DNA from 2 places in the Intestinimonas sp. MSJ-38 genome. Region 1 is predicted to be linked to the other one. Evidence: riboswitches for the same ligand, from Rfam matches in the RefSeq annotation. Region 1 holds a riboswitch; the other holds the start of a gene.
What was found. A riboswitch is a leader RNA that binds a small molecule or an ion and turns the genes downstream of it on or off. The one in region 1 is predicted to bind thiamine pyrophosphate.
Positions count from the first base shown of each region.

Region 1 (8,000 bases):
ATTATCCTGGAAAACGGCAAGGCCTACAAGGTCAGCGATCTCCATCCGGATTATTCACAGCTGCCAGCGCAGGCCGCAGAGCTTTTTGAGACCGTTTCTTTCTCCACAAGCCGCAGCGGTGGAAAGGTGACCTGCCAGATGACAGCCGAGGGGGAAAATGCCGGAAAGCTGCTGAAAGTGCTGCTTCCAAACCAGGCAGAAGATCTGTCCGATACCCAGAAGCTGACCATTGAACTGACAACTTCGGGGGACCAGATTCGGTCCTTGCGTTTTGTTTCCAAGGGAACACTGGCGGATGATGAGAAAACGGTATACTCTCTGGAGGCCCAGCTCAAGCCTGAGACCATGGATGAAGCATTGGTCATACCGGATCCGGTGCGGGAGGCGATTTCTTCTGGAGAGATACAAGGCCAAGCGCCCATTTCGGAAGACTTGTTCCGTCTGTTCAGTGCGTGGAAAGAACTGGGACAGGAAGAGTCTTTTACGGCGGATGTGGATTTGGGCGTGGAATGTGGCCCTGTTTCCCTCAATGGGAAAATGAAGTACGGCCAGGCCCAGGTGGATGGCAGCAAGATCGGTTGTGTGCGCAAGGACGATCTTTCCGTCTATTTCACGGAGGGAAGGTTCTGTGATCAGAACGGCGTGCTGCTGACTGCGGAAAACAACGAGCTGACCCATTACACCCGATTGCTGGAAGTGTTGAAGCAGATTTGCCTGAACGGGGAATTTGACTGCACCGATACCGGGAACAACACCTGGCTCTATACACTGACACTGGACGAAAGCGGTATGAAGGCGGTGGCCTATGCGGCGGCGCCGGAGCTGGAATCGCTGCCGGTAACCCTTTCCGCTGGAAGCGTGCAGGTCAGGGTCAGCGGAAATAGGATCCAGGAGATCAGCTGTACTTGCAGCGGCGGAGTGGACGGCCTGGAGGATGCAGCACCGGGCACAGTGTCTGTGAAACTGGACTTTGCCCATAATGGCTCATTTGATGTCCCCCATGCAGTGAAAGAGCAGTTGGTTCCGAAAGAGGTGGAGGAAAGTGGAAAATAAAATCATCTGTATCGCTCGGGAGTTTGGAAGCGGCGGCCATGAAATCGCCCTGCGCACAGGCTCCAGGCTGGGAATCCGGGTATATGAAAAGGATTTGTTCCATCTGGCTTGCCGGTATGGGGAGCTCTCGGAAAAGATGATGGAGTCTGCGGATGAAAGGGCGACCAATCCGTTTTTATACCGGACGGTCCATGAGGGAAACTACCATGTCACCCGGGGACTGCCCACTTCCGAAGTGCTGTTTGAGCTGCAAAGCCATGAAATCCGGCAGATTGCCAAGGGGGAAAGCTGTATTTTCGTGGGCCGCTGTGCCGACTATGTTCTGCGGGAAGAAAAGGTGAAGCTGCTGCGGGCCTTTGTCCGGGCCCCTTTGGAAAAGCGGATCGAACGGAAAATGCAGCAGGAGAACCTGACCAGGGAAAAAGCGGTGCGTCTTGTGCGGAAAATGGATAAGCGGCGGAAAAAATACTATGAATCCTATACCGGGCTGGCTTGGGGATCGCCGGATGGGTATGATCTCTGTATCGATACCGGTACCACAGAATTTGAGGCCGCAGTGAACCAGATCTGTCTGGCTTACCAGAGTTTATAAAAGTGCTGTATGAGTTTGATGTAAAAAAGAGGGCATCCGGGGAGATGCCCTCTTTTTCAAAAGCCGGGCCAATGAGAAGGGAGAGGGCAAGATTTTTTTGGAAAACCCCAGGAATAGCTCTTGCATTTTTGAGGGTGGTGTGATAGAATAAACAAGCTAATTTAATCCATGCGGTCATGGCGGAACAGGCAGACGCGCACGTTTGAGGGGCGTGTGGGCAACCATACGGGTTCAAGTCCCGTTGACCGCACCAGAAAAAGAGACACGACAATCGGTCGTGTCTCTTTTTTCGTTTCTGCATCTTTGGAAGTAAAACGGTAATATTGAAGAATGTGAATTTCTTCTTGACAAGGGCCAGGGGAAGAGATAAAATAGGCATATCGAAATATTTAAAATGATTGATGAAAGGCGGGAGCAGGATGAGTTTGTGGAATTTTGTGCAGGATCAGCTTCTGGGAATGGCCTGGCTCAATGATCTGATTGGCCGGGGGTTGAGCAAAGTGGGAGTGGATACAACCAGCCCTATAGGGGGAAGCCTGCACTTTTTTCTCTATGATGTGATCAAAATCACAGTGCTGCTTTGTTTGCTGATCTTTTTGGTCTCCTATCTGCAAAGCTATTTTCCGCCGGAGAGAAGCCGGAAGATCCTGGGCCGGTTCCGGGGAATGGGGGCCAATCTGGTGGCGGCCCTTTTAGGGACGGTGACGCCCTTTTGTTCCTGTTCTTCCATTCCGCTCTTTATGGGATTTATCGGAGCGGGACTGCCGATTGGGGTGACCTTCTCCTTTCTCATTTCCTCTCCCATGGTGGACCTGGGCAGTCTGGTGCTGCTGATGGGGATTTTTGGAACCAAAGTGGCGGTCATTTATGTGATTCTGGGGCTTGTGGTGGCTATGGTGGGGGGCGCTCTCATCCAGCGGCTGCATCTGGAAGATCAGGTGGAGGAATTTATCCGCCAGGGAGTGGCTGTTCAGGCCGAGGGGCCGGTGCTGACTCAAAAGGATCGGGTGGTTTATGCCAAAGAGCAGATGCTTTCCACCTTCCGGAAGGTCTTTCCCTATATCCTCATCGGTGTGGGCATTGGAGCGCTGATCCACAACTGGATTCCCCAGAGCTGGGTGGAAACGGTGCTGGGCGGAAAAAATCCGCTGGGTGTGGTGTTGGCCACCATCATTGGCGTGCCGGTGTATGCTGATATCTTCGGCACCATCCCTGTGGCCCAGGCTCTGCTGGGCAAAGGGGCTATGCTGGGCACCGTGCTCTCCTTTATGATGGCGGTGACCACCTTGTCTCTGCCCTCCCTGATTATGCTGCGCCGCGCGGTAAAGCCCCGGCTGCTGGGAGTGTTTGTGGCCATCTGCACTGTGGGAATCATTCTGGTGGGATATCTGTTCAATGCCCTCCAGCCCTGGCTGGGAATGTAAGGACAAAATCCTTGCAATTTTTTGCACCCGGTTTTATAATAAAAAACAACATCATATCGTGACCAGGGAGCTCGCAAACGGGCTGAGAGGAAGCTGTGCGCTTCGACCTGCTACCTGATTTGGGTAATGCCAACGGAGGGAGTCCATTCGTTTGCGGTTTTCGCCGCGGGAGGCCTTCTCCGGAGGGCAAGCCCGCGGCGTTTTTTTATTGAAAAAGGAGGAAGGAAAATGCTGGGTAATTGTTTGGACAATGTGCGGGAAAAATCCCCCCTGATCCACAACATCACAAATTATGTCACCGTCAACGATGTGGCCAATGTGCTGTTGGCCTGCGGGGGAAGCCCCATTATGGCCGATGACCTGGGAGAGGTGGAGGAGATCACTTCCATCTGCGGCGGCCTGAATATCAACATCGGTACACTGAACAGCCGTACCATTCCGGGGATGTTTGCCGCCGGGAAAAAGGCCAATGCTCTTTCCCATCCGGTGGTGCTGGACCCGGTAGGGGCTGGCGCCAGCACGCTGCGCACCAAGACGGCGCTGGATCTGCTGGAGCAGGTGCATTTTACCGTCATTCGGGGCAATATCTCCGAAATCAAGACCCTGGCTCAGGGCAGCGGCAAGACCCGGGGTGTGGACGCCGATCTGTCCGATGCCGTCACAGAGGACAACCTGGAGGCCGCCGTTGCATTTGCCAAGGAAGTGGCCGCTCGTTTTGACAGCGTGGCGGCCATCACCGGCGCCATCGATCTGGTGGCGGACAGGGAGCGGTGCTTTGTCATTCGCAACGGCCGGCCGGAGATGGGGAAGATCACCGGCACCGGCTGCCAGCTGTCCGGACTGACGGCGGCCTTTGTCACCGCCAACCCGGAGCATACTCTGGAAGCGGCCGCCGCAGCTGTGGTTACGATGGGCCTGGCCGGTGAGCTGGCATTCCAGTGTCTGGAAGAGGGCGAGGGCAACAGCTCTTACCGCAACCGGATCATCGATGCCATCTATCACATGGATGGCAAGCAGCTGATGGAGGGCGCCCGGTATGAAGTGCGATAAAAAAGATCTGCTGCTTTATGGCGTCACCGACCGGAGCTGGCTGGGGGAGCGTACCCTTTATTCTGCGGTGGAGCAGTCCATCCTGGGGGGCGTGACCATGGTGCAGCTGCGGGAAAAGGATCTGGCCCAGGAGGAATTCCAGAAGGAGGCCCGGCAGATCCAGGAGCTTTGCAAAAAGCACCAGGTGCCTTTCCTTATCAATGACAATGTGGAGCTGGCGGTGGAGATCGAAGCTGACGGCGTTCATGTAGGCCAGCACGATATGGAAGCGGGACAGGTACGCCAGAAGATCGGCCCGGACAAGATCCTGGGGGTCTCGGCCCAGACGGTGGAGCAGGCTCTCAAGGCCCAGGCAGCGGGCGCCGATTACCTGGGGGTGGGGGCGGTGTTCCCCACCGGCACCAAAGACGATGCCGACGCCGTCAGCCTGGATATGCTGAAAGCCATTTGCCAGGCGGTGGATATCCCGGTGGTGGCCATTGGCGGCATCAAGGAAAGTAATATTCTGTCCCTCAAAGGCAGCGGCATCTGCGGCGTGGCGGTGGTTTCGGCCATTTATGCCAAGGAGGACCCCCAGGCCGCGGCAGCCGGACTGCGGAAGCTGACCGAGGAGGCCATTCAGTGAAGATCCAGGGGGCTTTGTTTGATCTGGACGGCACATTGCTTCAGTCCATGGAGATGTGGCAGCAGCTTCCCCTTCAGCTGGTACGGCGTCTGGGGGGAGAACCCCCGGAAGATCTGGCTCGCACCATCGAGGCCATGGATCAGCGCCAGGCGGCGGAGTACATCATCCGGACCTTTGGCTTTGCGGTTTCGGTGGAGCAGGTGCTGAAGCTGGTGGAGGAACTGGCGGCAGAAGAATACCGCCAGCATCTGCCAGCCAAGCCTGGAGCCGAAGTACTGCTGGAGCAGCTGCGGCAGCAAAAAATCCCCTGTGGCATCGTCAGCGCCACCCAGAAGGAGCTGTCCCAGGCGGCCATGGAGCGGTTGGGGCTGTGGAAGTATTTTTCCTTTGCCTTAGACTGCGGGGAGTATGGACCCAAGACAAATCCCCATATCTATCTGGCCGGGGCGGAAAAGCTGGGGAGTGCACCCTGCTGCACCCTGGTTTTTGAGGATGCTCTTCATGCGGCCCGCACCGCCAAAGAAGCGGGTTTTGTGACGGTGGGGGTGTGGGACCCTGCGGGAGAAGAGCACCGAGGGGAGATGGAAGCATTTTGCGATCATTATATAGAGCGTCTGGACGCACTGGAAGTGCCGAAATCTTTTCAATGACAGAACGCGGCGGGTCGGGGGCACCACTTCCCGTCGCTTAATAAAACTTCAATGCAAAAAGGAGAAAGAACATGAAAACAGCATTGACGATCGCTGGAAGCGATTCCAGCGGAGGCGCCGGGATCCAGGCCGATATCAAGACCATGACGGCCAATGGCGTTTACGCCATGAGCGCCATCACCGCCCTGACGGCCCAGAATACTACCGGCGTTTACGGCATTATGGAAGCAACCCCGGAATTTTTGGAAGAGCAGCTGGAGCGGGTGTTTACCGACATCTTCCCCGACGCTGTCAAAACCGGCATGGTTTCCTCTTCTGCTCTGATCGCCGTTATCGGCAAGGTTCTGCGGCGGCATCAGGCAAAAAACATTGTGGTGGACCCGGTGATGGTCTCCACCAGCGGCTCCCGGCTGCTTGCAGAGGATGCGGTGGCCGCTCTGAAAGAAGAACTGCTGCCTTTGTGCACCGTGTGCACCCCCAACATTCCGGAAGCCCAGGTGCTGGCCGATATGGCCGTCACCTGCCCGGAGGAAATGGAGCAGGCCGCCCAGCGCATCGGGGAAAAATATGGATGCGCTGTTTTGTGCAAAGGCGGCCATCAGGTGAGCACCGCCGACGATTACCTCTGGCAGAATGGAAAGGGCACCTGGATGCGGGGCCAGCGGATTGAAAACCCCAACACCCACGGTACTGGCTGCACTTTGTCCAGCGCCATTGCCGCAAACCTGGCCAAAGGCTATGACCTGCCTGCTGCGGTGGAGCGGGCCAAGGCCTATATTTCCGGGGCGCTGGCTGCCATGTTGGATCTGGGAGCGGGAAGCGGCCCGCTGGACCATCTCTTCGAACTGAAAGGGGAGTTTGTGAAATGAAGCGGGATCTGCTGAAAGTCTGTTTGGAAGAAAACACGCCCCTGTGGGATCAATGCCTGGATACCCCCTTCCTTCGGGGAATTGCCCAGGGCACTTTGCCGGAGGATTGCTTCAAGGGGTATATTGTGGACGACAGTCTGTATTTGCGGGAATATTCCAAGGCCTTTGCCTGGGGGATGCTCCACGCCCAGGATATGGCGGAGATCCGGGCCTATTACTCTCTTCTGTCCTTTGTCAACGAAGGGGAAGGGGCCACCCGCCGCCAGTATCTGAAGAAATACGGCCTCACCGATGAAAGTATCCAGCATCTGCCCCTGCGGCCGGAAAACCGGGCCTATGTGGACCGGATGATCGAAGGGGCCCGGGATGGAGAAGGGGCGGCGGAATGTCTGATGGCCAGTCTGCCCTGCATGCTCAGCTATGGCTATATTTTCCGTAAAATGGTGGAGCGCAATCCCGGGGTGCTGGACACCGTCTATGGCCCATTTGTGCGGGATTACGCTGGGGAAAAATACGAGGAAAGCTGTCGTCAGTGGATGGAGTTTGCAGAGAAGGTCTGCAAAGAGCTGCCGGAGGAGCGGTGGGAAACCTGCCGCAAGCTGTTCTGGGATTGCTCGGTGCATGAGCAGAAGTTCTGGGAAATGAGCCAGAATCCAAGAGAAGATGTGTAATGATAGCGGGCCCGGCGGCGAGCTGCCGCTCCCGTTCTATATCCGTTTTCGAGTTTTTGCAAGGGGCTGGCGGAGTGCCTCCGCTCCCATACTGCGCTCCCGCGCTGGGCAGGTCCGATGCAGAAAGGCAAAGAAAGTATGGCCGTCCGGCCACCGGACCAGCGGGGCGCCCCGCCCTTGAGAAGTGCAAAAAGCCACGCACAGGTCGCGGCTTTTTGCGGATTTATAGGGGTAGGGCGGACGACCCTTTTCGTTATATAGGTTTTTCGACAGTCTGGGCGGGCCTGCTTTTGCAGGCCCGTTTTTCTTTTGCGCTCTTGTGAAAAAGGCGAGGCTATGGTATGATAAAATCAGTACAATAGAAGGAGGATATGCCATGACCAGAGAGGAAAAACTGGCCTCCATTTACCGGGGCGGTACAGTCTATCGTCCGCTGCAGGAGGAAAAAAGCATCCTGCTGGAAGTGCAGCTGGGATGCAGCTGGCACAAATGCGCCTTCTGCGATTTCACACGGGATCATTTTGAGCTTCTGCCCCTGGAAGAAGTGCGCCGGGCGGCGGAGATTCTGGGAGAACTGAAGGTGGAAGGGAACCGGGTGTTTCTGCTGGGACAGAATCCCTTCTGCCGCTCCACCTCCGATCTGCTGCATATCTTCGGTTATATCCACCACTATCTCCCCTGGGTCAGCGAGATCAGTATGTATGCCCGGGCCGACGATATCCTGCGCAAATCCCCGGAGGATCTGCGCACGCTGCGCCAGATGGGGCTGCGGGATCTCCATGTGGGCGTGGAATCGGGCAGCGATACCGTGCTGCTCATGGCGAACAAGGGGGAGACGGCAGCTGATCTGCTGCGGGCCTTCCGCAAACTGGACGAGGCCGGTATCCAGTATCTGGTCACCTCCATTCTGGGGCTGGGTGGCAAACAGATGTGGAAGAGCCACGCCATCGAAACCGCCCGGCTGTATAATCAGATCCATCCCCGGAACATCTGGGTGCTGGCGCTGAAACTGTTCCCGGGAACACAGCTGTACCGGCAGGCCAGCCAGGGCCTTTTTGAAGCCATG
Region 1 is NZ_JAHLPO010000012.1:54,898-62,897, reverse strand. It holds gene KQI26_RS08980 (GLUG motif-containing protein) at 1-1,053, shown strand, start outside; gene KQI26_RS08975 (AAA family ATPase) at 1,043-1,645, shown strand; tRNA gene KQI26_RS08970 (tRNA-Leu) at 1,816-1,898, shown strand; gene KQI26_RS08965 (permease) at 2,065-3,069, shown strand; TPP riboswitch at 3,123-3,227, shown strand; gene thiM (hydroxyethylthiazole kinase) at 3,298-4,119, shown strand; gene thiE (thiamine phosphate synthase) at 4,106-4,744, shown strand; gene KQI26_RS08950 (HAD family phosphatase) at 4,741-5,394, shown strand; gene thiD (bifunctional hydroxymethylpyrimidine kinase/phosphomethylpyrimidine kinase) at 5,466-6,263, shown strand; gene KQI26_RS08940 (TENA/THI-4 family protein) at 6,260-6,934, shown strand; gene KQI26_RS08935 (radical SAM protein) at 7,311-8,000, shown strand, end outside.

Region 2 (8,000 bases), on a different contig from region 1:
GGGGCCATTCAAATTCAACAGAAGAATGACGAAACGGAGGGTGCATGACAACCCTCTGTTTTGTTTTTGGGAGGACGCAAGGCTGCGCCCTCTCTTTTTTTGTGCGGTTTTCGGAAAAACCGGGATTTTGCGGGTATTTCCTTGGGGTCAGAACGCTTTTTAGGGGAAGAAGAACAAAGACAGCAAGCATAGGGAGTGTAGCCACACTCCCGGCAAACGGCTTCCCGTTTGTATCTTGGGGAAGTCCCCAAACCCCTGAATGAATGGAGGTGCGAAAGTGGCAAACCGAAAACGGAAGTTTGTGCTGCGCGTCCCGGTGACGCCGGAGGAACGGGCGCTGATCCAGCAGAAGATGGCCCAGCTTGGCACAAAGAACTTTTCTGCCTACGCCCGGAAAATGCTGATTGACGGCTATATCGTCCATATCGACACCGGCCCCGTCCGGGCGCAGACCGCAGAGCTGCAAAAGATCGGCGTCAACATCAACCAGATTGCAAGGCGTATCAACAGTACCGGGACTGTGTACGCGCAGGACTTAGAGGACATCAAGGGGGCGCTGGCACAGATATGGCAGTTACAAAGATCCATCCTATCAAGTCAACGCTGAAAAAGGCGCTGGACTACATCGAGAACCCGGACAAGACCGATGAAAAGCTGTTCGTTTCTTCCTATGGCTGTTCCTATGAAACGGCGGATATTGAATTTCAAATGCTATTAGATCAGGCGTACCAAAAGGGCAACAATCTGGCCCACCACCTGATACAAGCCTTTGAACCGGGGGAAACCACGGCGGAGCAGGCCCATGAGATCGGGCGGCAGCTTGCCGATGAAGTGCTGCAAGGTAAATATCCCTATGTGATTACCACCCACATAGACAAGGGCCACCTGCATAACCACATTATTTTCTGCGCCGTGGATATGGCGAACCAACGCAAGTACATTTCCAACCGCCAGAGCTACGCCTTTATCCGGCGCACCAGCGACCGGCTGTGCAAGGAACACGGCCTGTCTGTGGTAAAGCCCGGCAAAGACAAGGGCAAGACCTACGCCGAGTGGGACGCACAGAAAAAGGGCAAGAGCTGGAAAGCAAAACTGAAAATCGCTATCGACGCGGCCATTCCGCAGGCCAAAGACTTTGACGGTTTTCTGCGGCTCATGGAGGCGCAGGGCTATGAAGTCAAACAGGGCAAGTTTATTTCATTCCGCGCCCCCGGACAGGAACGCTTCACCCGCTGCAAGACCTTGGGGGAGGATTACACCGAGGAACGGATCACCCAGCGGATCAAGGGCATTGCCATTGACCGGGGGTCGCGCAGAAGAAGCGCCGGGGAAATCTCCCTGCGGATTGCCTTGGAGGACAGTATCAAGGCCCAGCAGTCGGCGGGCTATGCGCGGTGGGCGAAGCTGCACAACTTGAAGCAGGCCGCCAATTCCTTAAACTTCATCACAGAACACCAGATTGACAGCTACGAGGGCTTGGAAAGCAGGCTGGCCGAGATCAGCGCGGCAAACGACGCGGCGGCCTCCGCCCTGAAAGACGCGGAACGCCGCCTTGGGGATATGGCGCTGCTGATAAAAAACCTCTCCGCCTACAAGCAGCTCCGGCCTGTGGCGCTGGAACTGCGAAACGCCAAAGACAAGGCCGCGTTCCGGCGGCAGCATGAAAGCCAACTGATCTTGTATGAGGCGGCGGCAAAGACGCTCAAAGAGGCCGGGGTCACAAAGCTCCCCAACCTGTACGCCCTCAAAACCGAGTATAAAAAGCTGGACGCAGAACGGGAACGGCTGTCCGCACAGTACAGCGAAGCAAAACAGAAATTGAAAGAATACGGCATTGTCAAACAGAATATAGACAGCATTTTGCGGACAGCGCCGGGAAAGGAGCATACGCAGGAACGATGAACATACCGAGAATGAGTTACCCCCAATACCGCAAGGCACGCAGGCTCACCCATGAGTGCTGCAACTACTGTAACGGAAACTGCCTCCTGCTGGACGATGGGGAGGAATGTGTCTGTGTGCAGAGTATTTCCTATTCGCTGCTGTGCCGGTGGTTCAAGGTAGCCGTCCTGCCGCTGGACGCGGCCCTGTGCGCCGAGATCACCAAAGGCCGGGACGAAATCAAACGCTGCGCCGTCTGCGGGGCGGCGTTTACTCCCAACTCCAACCGGGCTAAATACTGCCCGGATTGTGCGGTGCAGGTGCGCCGGAAGAAAGAGGCGGAACGCCAGCGGAAAAGATACCTCCTGTCTACGCATTTAAGGCGGTAAAAGTCCACGGAAATCAAGGGTTTTTCCGCATGGTCGGCAGGCAGGTGGATAAAGTTATCCTGTTCCCCTTAAAACGGGGTTCTAAATGCGGGAAAATGGACAAAAAAGAAGCGCCGGGCGCAGAGGCTTTGACACCTCCGCGCCCGGCGTTTTTTCAGCCTATTAACTGATCTACATAGGTAATCAGGGGATGCAGTTGTTTCAGGCGAAACATCTCAAATAACTTATCTGAACTTACCCATTGAACATCTACAACTTCTGTTTCCTGTAAACGCATTTCTTCAATCTTTATATCCCTATGAAACAGCCAAACATCGTAAAAATCCTGCACATTTTCCCGTCTGGTCTGATAAATCAATTTTTCACTTCCGGGAGTAAGCAGTATTCCTAATTCTTCTTTTACCTCTCGGATTGCTCCTTGCAAGCTGGTTTCCCCGGAAAATACAGAACCACCCGTACATTCCCAATAAAGAGGGTATTGCTTTTTCGGATGCCGCTGTGATAAAAGATACTGCCCCTGCTGGTTGACGATCCATACACTCACAGATAAATGATACAGCCCTTTGGGTATGATTTCTCCACGGCACATTGTTATTCCAGACTTTTCCCGTTTTGCATTATATAAATCCCATTTTTCCATTTTCATACCTCTTTGTGTGGGATCGGTGCTTGCCGAAAATCAAGTAAGTAAATATCCGCAATCCTTTCTATTTCTGTACGCTGATCTGCGGAATACTTATCATAAATCCCACCTGCTAACATACGGGCTGCCTTTGCGCTTTTAATTGCTGGAAGCACATCATCAAACACAATACAGTGTTCAGGTGCAACCCCTAATTTTCTTGCGGCCAATTCAAAGACATCCGAATATTCTTTTCCCCGCTGAACCTCATCTGTTGAACATAGAGCGTCAAATAATTCTAAAATAGAATTGTTCTTTAAGCATGGAATATAGAGCTTTTCCGGCAACCCCGTAGCAACTGCAAGTTTTATTCCATGTTCTTTTAAGCGCAGAAGATAATCAAGGGCATGGGGCAGCAGACCGACATGGTTACTGTATTCCTCGACCGCCATATTATTCCATTCCTCAATAATTCCCTCTACCGTTTCCTGCAATCCAAAAAGATCAATGGTATATTGTGCGGCTTCCTCAAAACTCCTTGCACATATTTCAGTTACATAATTTTCCGGGACGGGAAGATTTCTCTTTTTCAAAAACTGAATATCTATATGCTCCCATACATCCATTGAATCCAGAATTGTTCCATCTAAATCAAAGATTGCCGCATTAAAATCCATTTTTCTTTTCCTTTCCGCAAAATAAATCTTTCAGTTCCGCAGCAGCAGCTTTTATATCAGACTGCGCTATGATGGCAGATACAACAGCCAGCCCGTCAATTCCCATGGGCTTGAAACGCCCTGCATTTCCCTTATTGATACCGCCAATAACAACTATCGGCAAAGAAACGGCTGCGCGGATTTTCTGTAATTCTTCCATTGATACAGAATCAGCGTCGGTTTTAGTTCCAGTAGGGAACATTGCGCCAACTCCCAAATAATCTGCACCATCCTGTTGTGCCTGTATTGCTTCTGCAATGGAAGATGCAGATACTCCCAACAGCATATTTTCCCCAATTACTTTGCGGACGGCAGCCGCAGGTAAATCATGCTGTCCAATATGTACCCCCGTAGCCTGCACAGCCATTGCAATATCTATCCGGTCGTTTATGATAAGGGGAATATGGTATTTATCCGTAACCTGTTTCACGGCAACAGCCTGATTGTAAAATTCTAATGAGGACAATTCTTTTTCTCGGAGTTGTATCATTGTGCAGCCTCCTAAAATTGCCTGTTCTACCGCTTCTGTCAGGCTATCGCAGCTCATTAGTTGACGATCAGTAACAAGATAAAGTGTATAATCAAAGTTCATTTTGCACCTGCCTATTCTTTAGATAAACCATGCTGATACAATTCGTAGAAATGGTGCGTCGGGCCACAGCCTTTTCCAATCGCAAGAGAGTGTTCGATTGCCATTGTGACATAAGCCTTTGCAGATTCGACTGCAAGCGGAACACTTTTTCCCTTTGCAAGCTGGGAAGCGATTGCAGAAGAAAAGGTACAGCCTGTCCCATGAGTATTTTTCGTATCAATGCGGGATGTTTCAAAATGGTAGAAATTTTCTCCATCAAATAGGACATCAACAGCATTTCCTATATGATGTCCACCCTTGACAACAATCGCCTTACAACCCATGGCATATATTTTTCTTGCGGCAGCCTCCATATCTGAAACTGTGGAAATCTGCATATCCGCTATTTTCTCTGCCTCTGGAATATTTGGAGTAAGTACATCGGCAAGTGGAATTACTGTGTCTATCAAGGTGGAAACCGCCGTAGGATTCATCAATGGGCAGCCATTTTTGGCATACATAACCGGGTCGATTACAACATTTTGGGGCTTATATTGTAATAGTTTCTTTGCCACCGCTTTCATACATTCTGGTGTAGAAAGCATACCGATTTTTACTGCGTCCACTTCAATATCTTCAAATACGGCGTCAATCTGTTTTTCAATCATATCAGGGGTAATATCTTGGATGTCGATAACGCGGCTGGTGTTCTCTGCAACAACAGAAACAATAACACTCATTCCAAATACGCCGTGAGCAGAAAAAGTTTTCAAATCAGCCTGAATACCTGCACCTCCGCTGCAATCTGATCCGGCAATGGACAATACTTTTTTCATTTTGCATTTTCCTCCATTCTTTCGTTCCGATAGGCCATCTTCCAAAAAGCAAGCTCTAACAAACTTGCTTTCTCAAAAATATCAGCCAGATACTTTTTATTTGCTTCTGATAACCCAGCACATTTATACTCTGCAAAAGCAGACCATTCTTTGCAACTTTCTGCATATTGTTCATCGGCATAATCTTTGATAAAGTCCCAATATCTTGATTCTCTGCTTGTAGGGACAGCCGCCAGTTTGCGGAATATATAGCTGTAACTTAACATACAGGGAAGAACCGCCATTAAAATTTCTTCATTCTTTCCATGTGACGCAATCTCAAACATGAAATCAATGTAATTTTGATTTTCAGGCAAAGGGGCGATCAGTTCAATATCATCATCTGTTATGCAAAATTGCTTTAGATAATCCAGCCGCACTTCCGATTCCGTATCATTTACAAAGTTCAGCATGGAGTAGTAAAGCTGAATTTCTCTTAATGTATCAGCATGAAAAATTGCCTTGCCGTATATACGGGCATAGTTTTTCAGATAGATACTATCCTGAATCATATATCTCTTGAACTTTTCAAGAGGTAGCTTTCCAGTTTGCACTTCCTGCACAAATGGGGTAGCTGCACATTCTTCCCAAATGGGAATGTTGTGGGTTAAGATGTCTTTCATAAATGCCATGTTTGATCCTCCTAAGATAAAAAAATAGAGCCTCTAAAACAATTAGAAGCTCTTTCAGACGCAATACGAGCGTAAGAAATTGCTTCCCTACGCCGGTATTAGCCGACAGGTCCAGAGGTCAGGTCTTACCTTTTTCAACTTGTTCAGTTCCCTCGCAAACACATATCATATCTTATTCAATTAAAAAAGGACATTCCCAAAACAGAGAATGTCCAAAAAATACGAATCTGTATTCTTTAGCTCCCTGCGTTGGTATTAGCCAACAGGTTCAAAGGGTCAGGTTTTAACCTTCTCAACTACAAGGTAGTCCCCCTGCTTGAGTATTATTATAGTTAGAAAGTCCCCAAAAGTCAAGTCTACGCATTTAGGGCGGTAAAAGTCCACAGAAATCAAGGTTTTTTCCGCATGGTCGGCAGGCAGTTGGATAAAGTTATCCTGTTCCCCTTAAAACGGGGTTCTAAATGCGGGCAAATGGACAAAAAAAGAAATGCCGGACGCAGAGGCTTTGACAGCCCCCGCGCCCGGCGTTTTGCTTATTCGTCTGTGAAGTGGAACCGCTGCGCCGCAAAGTCGGCGTCGCTCATGGCGTCCAGCTTATTTGCGGTCTGGCAGGCCAGCGCCACCATTTCCTTGTCCATGTCCGGCAGTGCTGCCCGGAGATTTGCCGCCGTCCTGCGGCGGTCGGCGTTGTGGTACAGACAGATCAGGTTTTCTTCTTCCACGGTGAAATACATTCCTCATACCTCCATTTCTTTTGATTTTTCCCGCGCCGGGGGCTTCTTTTTCTGCTCCTCCTTGGCGGCGGCAAGCTGCGCCCGGATGGACGGCTTCTTTTGTTTCTGCGTTGTCTTTTGGGTCTGCTTGGGCTTTTTGGCCTCCGCCTTGGTTGCCTCGGCCACATCCAAAAGGGAAATCTGTTCCCCGGCTTTTGCCCTTGCTTCCAGTTCCTCCATAGACGGGGCGTTGTTCATCATGCCGTCGATCATGTTGTAGTTCTGCTCGGTGGACATTTCCGCCGTCTTGATATGGCTTTCTGGCTGGGCGGGGATGGCAAAGGCTCTTGTGCCGTTTGCCATAATAAGATACCTGCCGTCCTCCGACTGGTGGTGGAATCCATACCCGGCGGCCTCCATCTGTTCCCGGCTCCTGTCGGTCAGATAGAAACGGCCTCTCGGCGTCTGGATTTGTTCGCCGGTCATGCACTCGTCCGGCGTGAGCTGCTTTTCCGGCTGGGCGAAAAACTCCGGCACCTGCCGGTAGTCGGCCCCCTCGTCCACATAGTAGGCGGTCTGTTTTCCATCCTGCCGGAACACCACAATATCCCCCATCGAGAGGGAATGTCCCTTGTAATCGGCGGGATGTTCCATGTTGAAGCGGCGGTAAATCTCGTCCAGTGTGATGTCCTTGTCCAGCGGCGCGGAGTAGATAAGCTGGTAATTCTTCCTGTCCACCGAAAGCCCATCCGCCTGCAATTCCTCATAGGAACGATAGCGGAAGTCGCGCCCCTCCGGGCCGGGCGGCACTTGGTAGATGGAAAAGTTGGGCTGCGCCGGGGCCTCATAGTCAGAGGCAACATATTCCTCCACCGTCAGCCCGGCAGCGGCGGCCTCCTGTTCCAGCTCTGCCTCGATCTGTTTTTTGTGGTCCTGCAAGCTCTGGTCGAAGTCGGCAAGCTGCGGCGGCTCCGGCAAGTGGTACTGTCCCTGATTGAGAAGCGGGCGGCACTCCTTTACATAGTCCAAAACCGCATTGAAATAAGCGGTCTGTTCCGGCGTCAGGGTTTCCCCGGATCGCAGGGGGCGCTGGGCCTCCTGCTCCATAGCGGCCAGATTGCAATGCAGCTCCATATACGGGATGAACTCATGCAGCAGCATATCCCGCTGGGCCTTGTCCGCCTCCCATGCCTCCGGCCCCTCATGGTGCAGCACATGGTTTTTCCAGCTTTCATCCTGTGCGTAGTATTCGTGGTAGCCCCGGATATGCTGGATCATGGAACCGTCCCCGTCGCCAAAGTCCTGCCGTCCCTCGTAGCTGTCCGGCTGGCCCTGCATGGTAAAATCAATGCGGAACTTGGTCTTGTCGTACCAATGGCCCGTATAGCCCGGCTGCTCCCGTTCATGGCGTCTGGCGCTGTCCAGCTCCTTAAAAACGGCCTCGGCTTCATGCAGCGGCATTTGCTGGCCGTCTTTCAGATGGGGGCTTTCACTCCAAAGGATCGTGACAACCGGCTCCGCTGCCGGATTCTGGGGGATCTGCCGCTTGGCGTTTGCAACGGCAATCTCACTTTCGATCTCGCTTTTCACAAAGGAATCCA
Region 2 is NZ_JAHLPO010000009.1:47,218-55,217, forward strand. It holds gene KQI26_RS07275 (helix-turn-helix transcriptional regulator) at 1-48, shown strand, start outside; gene mobC (plasmid mobilization relaxosome protein MobC) at 278-607, shown strand; gene KQI26_RS07285 (relaxase/mobilization nuclease domain-containing protein) at 568-1,902, shown strand; gene KQI26_RS07290 (cysteine-rich VLP domain-containing protein) at 1,899-2,270, shown strand; gene KQI26_RS07295 (NUDIX domain-containing protein) at 2,425-2,910, opposite strand; gene KQI26_RS07300 (HAD family phosphatase) at 2,913-3,569, opposite strand; gene thiE (thiamine phosphate synthase) at 3,559-4,200, opposite strand; gene thiD (bifunctional hydroxymethylpyrimidine kinase/phosphomethylpyrimidine kinase) at 4,212-5,015, opposite strand; gene KQI26_RS07315 (TenA family protein) at 5,012-5,686, opposite strand; TPP riboswitch at 5,753-5,850, opposite strand; TPP riboswitch at 5,911-6,010, opposite strand; gene KQI26_RS07320 (transposon-transfer assisting family protein) at 6,220-6,420, opposite strand; gene KQI26_RS07325 (LPD25 domain-containing protein) at 6,424-8,000, opposite strand, start outside.
Region 2: linked by a shared signal. The riboswitch ahead of KQI26_RS07315 (TenA family protein) and the one ahead of thiM (hydroxyethylthiazole kinase) in region 1 are both predicted to bind thiamine pyrophosphate.